Chlorobaculum parvum NCIB 8327: one gene and its partner. The protein of the gene in region 2 binds, or shares a complex with, the protein of the main gene of each other region. Links are inferred from orthologs where the notes say so. Each region holds a gene or a part of one and is shown on either strand. Other genes may lie near its edges.

What was found.
Region 1: the proteins of metK (region 2) and groL are in contact, whole or in part, in a cryo-EM structure (PDB 8P4O), measured with the Escherichia coli proteins. The link is inferred for Chlorobaculum parvum NCIB 8327 from one-to-one orthologs.

What each region holds. Positions count from the first base shown.
Region 1 is NC_011027.1:1,480,777-1,483,736, reverse strand. The notes cover bases 17-2,960. They hold groL (chaperonin GroEL), read left to right. Parts: upstream 17-638; coding sequence 639-2,282; downstream 2,283-2,960. Other genes in these bases: CPAR_RS06920 (GAF domain-containing protein), read right to left, coding at 2,363-2,960; groES (co-chaperone GroES), read left to right, coding at 301-588; CPAR_RS06935 (hypothetical protein), read right to left, coding at 17-93. Also shown: more of CPAR_RS06935, read right to left, coding at 1-16.
Region 2 is NC_011027.1:734,780-737,649, forward strand. Bases 2-2,855 are described here. They hold metK (methionine adenosyltransferase), read right to left. Parts: upstream 2,109-2,855; coding sequence 894-2,108; downstream 2-893. Other genes in these bases: ahcY (adenosylhomocysteinase), read right to left, coding at 2-809; CPAR_RS03525 (metallophosphoesterase family protein), read left to right, coding at 2,576-2,855. Outside these bases: more of ahcY, read right to left, coding at 1-1; more of CPAR_RS03525, read left to right, coding at 2,856-2,870. UniProt on the Escherichia coli protein: Catalyzes the formation of S-adenosylmethionine (AdoMet) from methionine and ATP.

The DNA.
Region 1 (2,960 bases), 750 kb from region 2 along the record:
TTTCGAAGAGAGGCTGTCCAGCTTTTCAAGCGCGACTTTGCCGATGGTGCCGAGCATTTCAGAATCTTGTTTGTTGCGGTCGTCCGGAGTCATAACTAATGGGTTCGATTTGCAGGCTTTTGCTGTATTTCGTGATGAAAAAGTATTTGCGGTCTGAAAATCTTTTTTTATAATGGATTCAGCTTTTAGCACTCTCGTTAGGTGAGTGCTAAACAGTGGCCCGAACCAGAAGTTCGGGGAAAATCTGACTTGAAAAGAAGTACAGACGATTCAATATAAACTCAAACGAGAAAGAAGACAATGAACTTGAAACCATTAGCTGATCGAGTTATTGTTAAGCCCGCACCGGCTGAGGAAAAAACCAAGGGTGGTCTCTACATCCCCGATACCGGTAAGGAAAAGCCTCAGTATGGCGAGGTTGTCGCCGTTGGCGAAGGCAAAGTGGCAGACAACGGCCAGCTTGTCCAGATGCAGGTCAAAGTCGGAGACAAAGTCCTGTATGGCAAATACTCCGGCACCGAAGTTCAGGTCGAAGCTGAGGATTACCTCATCATGCGTGAGTCTGACATTTTTGCGATTCTTGGCTGATCAATTCACCGTACAGTATTTACTAAATCCTAAAGGAGGAACGCTTTACAATGGCTGCTAAAGATATTCTCTTTGATTCCGACGCACGCGCCAAACTCAAGGTCGGCGTCGATAAACTCGCCAACGCCGTGAAAGTCACGCTTGGCCCAGCCGGTCGCAACGTGTTGATCGACAAAAAATTCGGTGCTCCCACCTCCACCAAAGACGGTGTGACCGTCGCCAAGGAGATCGAGCTCGAAGATGCATTCGAGAACATGGGCGCACAGATGGTTCGCGAAGTGGCTTCCAAGACCAGCGACGTTGCTGGTGACGGTACCACCACCGCTACCGTGCTTGCCCAGGCCATCTACCGTGAGGGTCTGAAGAACGTCGCCGCTGGCGCACGTCCGATCGACCTGAAGCGTGGCATCGACCGCGCCGTGAAGGAGGTTGTCGCTGAGCTTCGCAGCATCAGCCGCAACATCTCCGGCAAGAAAGAGATCGCCCAGGTCGGCACCATTTCGGCCAACAACGATCCTGAAATCGGTGAGCTGATCGCCGAGGCGATGGACAAAGTCGGTAAGGACGGCGTCATCACTGTCGAAGAGGCCAAGGGCATGGACACCGAGCTGAAGGTTGTCGAAGGTATGCAGTTTGATCGCGGCTACCTCTCTCCCTACTTTGTGACCAATCCCGAGACCATGGAAGCCGAGCTCGAAGAGGCTCTCATCCTGATCTACGACAAGAAGATCAGCAACATGAAAGAGCTGCTTCCGATTCTCGAAAAATCTGCCCAGTCCGGTCGTCCGTTGCTCATTATCGCCGAGGACATCGAGGGCGAGGCGCTGGCCACCATCGTGGTCAACAAGCTCCGTGGCACTCTGAAAGTCGCTGCCGTCAAGGCTCCGGGCTTCGGTGACCGCCGCAAGGCCATGCTCGAAGATATCGCCATCCTCACCGGTGGTACCGTTATCTCCGAAGAGAAGGGCTACAAACTTGAGAATGCTACCATGGCCTATCTCGGTCAGGCTTCCCGCGTCAACATCGACAAGGACAATACCACCATCGTCGAAGGCAAAGGCAAGCAGGAAGAGATCACGGCCCGCATCAACGAGATCAAAGGCCAGATCGAGAAATCGACCTCCGATTACGACACCGAGAAGCTCCAGGAACGCCTGGCCAAGCTCTCCGGCGGTGTTGCCGTGCTGAACATCGGCGCATCGACCGAAGTCGAGATGAAAGAGAAGAAAGCTCGCGTCGAAGATGCTCTGCACGCAACCCGTGCAGCGGTTCAGGAAGGTATCGTCGCAGGTGGCGGCGTCGCTCTGATCCGTGCCATCAAAGGCCTGGAGCGCGCAACTGCTGACAACGACGACCAGAAGACCGGTATCGACATCATTCGTCGCGCACTCGAAGAGCCGCTCCGCCAGATCGTTGCCAATACCGGCACGACCGATGGCGCTGTGGTGCTTGAGAAAGTCCGCAGCGGTGAAGGCGATTACGGCTTCAACGCCCGTACCGAAGAGTACGAAAACCTGGTGGACGCCGGTGTGGTCGATCCGACCAAGGTGACCCGTAGCGCGCTCGAGAACGCCGCTTCGGTTGCCAGCATCCTCCTCACCACTGAGGCTGCCATCACCGATCTTCCGGAAGACAAAGCTGACATGCCGGCAATGCCTCCGGGCGGCATGGGTGGCATGGGCGGTATGTACTGATCCCCCGATTGCTCATAGCAACAAAAAAAGGCCTGCGAAAGCGGGCCTTTTTTTGTTGCGTATTGTGGTTGTTGGGGGGCTCAGCTCAGCATCGCTTTTATCGTGGCGGTGAATTCTCGCATCTTAAACGGTTTGCTGATGAAACGCTCGTTTTCAGCAAGCTCATTAAGGTTTGTCAGATCCTTTGAGAAGCCCGACATGAAAATCGTTTTCAGGTGAGGTAATATGGAGATAAGTTTTTTTGAAAGTTCTTGTCCGCTCATCTCTGGCATGACTACATCAGTTAGCAGCAGATCGACTCTTGTCTCTGAGTTTGTTACGATGTTGATTGCCTCTTGTGCTGAAGTTGTAGAAAGAACACGGTAGTTGTTTTTCTCAAGCACTGTTTTAACAATGTAAAGAATGGTCCCATTATCATCGACTACGAGTATCGTTTGCTTATCATCAGGACTAGCGACATCTTTCGGGGTTATCTTTTTGTCTGGCTCGATTTTGTTTTCGACAACGGGCAGATAAATTGTAAAGCGGCTTCCATTGCCTGGATTGCTTTGGCAGTTAAGATAGCCCTTGTTCTGCTTTACAATACCATAAACGGTTGATAGTCCCAATCCAGAGCCTTTTCCGACGTCTTTGGTGGTGAAAAAAGGGTCGAAAATTTGGGACATTACTTTTTCGTCC
Region 2 (2,870 bases):
TGGGCGCAACCTTTGCCGACGTCGCCGTACCCGAGCACGACGGCAACCTTGCCGGCGATCATGACGTCAGTGGCGCGTTTGATACCGTCGGCCAGCGATTCACGGCAGCCGTAGAGGTTGTCGAATTTCGACTTGGTGACCGAGTCGTTGACGTTGATGGCAGGGAAGAGCAGCTCGCCTTTTTCCATCATCTGGTACAGACGGTGCACGCCGGTGGTGGTCTCTTCGGAGACGCCCTTCATACCTGCGGCGACCTTGTGCCAGCGCTGGTTGTCTTCTGCGAAGACCTCTTTGAGCTGGGCGAAGAGCGCCCTCTCTTCGGCGTTGCCCGGAGTTTTGTCGAGCATCGACGGATCGTTCTCGATCTTGTAGCCGAGGTGGATCATGAGGGTGGCGTCACCGCCGTCATCGACGATGAGGTTCGGGCCGAGCCCGCCTTCGAACTCGAGGATCTGGCGGGTGCACCACCAGTACTCGTCGAGGGTCTCACCCTTCCAGGCGAACACCGGAACACCGGCGGCGGCAATGGCAGCGGCGGCGTGGTCCTGCGTCGAGAAGATGTTGCAGCTCGCCCAGCGCACGTCGGCGCCGAGTTCGACGAGTGTCTCGATCAGGACGGCGGTCTGGATGGTCATGTGCAGCGAACCGGCGATGCGAGCACCTGCGAGCGGTTTCTTGCCTTCGTATTTCTTGCGCGTAGCCATCAGGCCCGGCATCTCTTTTTCAGCGATTTCGATCTCTTTGCGGCCCCATTCGGCAAGCGAAATATCGGCCACTTTGTAGTCGAGCACTGCTGCTTCTGTTGTCATGATGTCAGCGTGTTTTTCAGTTTTTTCGGAATAGAAGAAAGCCTCCGGGACGCAAATCCACAGAGGCTTTCAGAGGGTTTCGGATCAGAGGCCGAAAGCTGCTTTCAGCTCGGCAACCTTCTCGGTCTTCTCCCACGGGAACTGTTCGCGACCGAAGTGGCCGTAAGCAGCCGTGTCGCGATAGCACCAGCCGTGCGGACGGTCGAGGTTGAAGCGACGGATGATGGCCAGCGGGCGAAGATCGAAGATCGCCTCGGCTTTCTCCTGGATCTGCGAGTCGCTCAAGCCGTGCTTGCCGGTGCCGTGGGTGTTGATGTAGATCGAGACCGGGCGGGCAACGCCGATGGCGTAAGAGACCTGCACGGTGCACTTGTCGGCAAGGCCGGCAGCCACGATGTTCTTGGCAACGTGGCGAGCTGCGTAGGCTGCGCTGCGGTCGACCTTCGACGGGTCTTTACCGCTGAATGCGCCGCCGCCGTGCGGAGCTGCGCCGCCGTAGGTGTCGACGATGATCTTGCGGCCGGTCAGACCGGTATCACCGTGAGGGCCACCGATTTCAAAGCGGCCGGTCGGGTTGATGTGGAACTTGGTGTTCTCATCGATCAGCTCGGCGGGGATCACCTTGCGGATGACGTTCTCGATGATGTCGTTCTTGATGACCTCCTGGAACTCGGCCTCGCTCATGCCTGCCGGTTCGGGATCGTGCTGGGTCGAGACGACCACGGCGTCAACGCGGAGCACCTTGTCGTTCTCGTCGTATTCGAGCGTCACCTGGCTCTTGGAGTCGGGACGGAGGTAGGTCATGATCTTGCCCTCCTTGCGGATTTCGGCAAGCAATCTGACCAGCTCCTGGGCGTACTGGATGGCCGCAGGCATCAGCTCCGGGGTATCAGTGCAGGCGTAACCGAACATCATGCCCTGGTCGCCAGCGCCGACGCGGTCGAACTCGTCTTCGATCTCTTCCTTGCGATCAACGCCGCGGTTGATATCGGGCGACTGCGAGTGCAGGGCCGAGAGTACGCCGCAGGAGTTGGCATCGAACATGTATTCGCCCTTGGTGTAGCCGATTTCAGTAATGGTCTTGCGGGCGATCGTCTGGATATCGACGATACCTTTGGTGGTTACCTCGCCACCGACGATCACCTGACCGGTGGTGACGAAGGTTTCGCAGGCAACGCGAGAGTTGGGGTCCTGTTTGATGAACTCATCCAGCACGGCATCGGAGATCTGGTCGGATACCTTGTCCGGATGACCTTCTGAAACTGATTCTGAGGTAAAGAAATACCTTGAATGTGACATAGTTTCCCTTTCGGTTATGGTTGAGAGAACGACAAGAACAACAGGCGTTCTGCAGGGCTGCCGAAAAGGAGAATTCGTGAGGGGGAATGTCGTGAAACGACAGACTGGACACGGGACGCCTTCCGGCAAGCTCTGGGGACGAATCCTGCACAAGAGCTTTTGGCACCGTGTCCATAGATAATGGGGATGCCGAAAAAATTAACCACAAAATGTACGCAATCAGAAAATGCGATGCAACCCAAATGTGATACCCGGCACAAGATTGTGGCTGTTTTGCAGCTTTGACAGAAGAAGGAGGAAGAGAACAGGCGCGATAATAAAAGCTGGTAACCGGAGCTTAAAAGTGTTAGCATGAACGTAACACTACAGTTGCCGAGTGGTTGGATGCAATGCTCTATTTTCCGGTATTCTCTTTGCATGCCAGCTTCTTGTGTGATGGCTCTGTTCAGTAAATGGTGATTGTGCTTATGACCTTTGCCCGTTTCTTCCGAAAAGCTGCGCCACTGTTCGTGCTGTTCATGCTGCTGGGGCAGGCGACGCTGTGGGCCGAGCCCTGGAAGTTCGGCGTGATGGGCGATACGCAGTGGACGACCGCCGACCCTGCCGGAGAAAATCCCTCCACAGTTCCGGTTTCCATCATCGAGCAGATCAACCGGCAGTTCATGAAAGCTGGGGTGAAATTCGTCATTCAGGTCGGCGACCTGAGCGATGATGGCCGCGAGGTATCCGAAGAGGTGCGGCTTGAGGCTGCCCGGCCGCTGA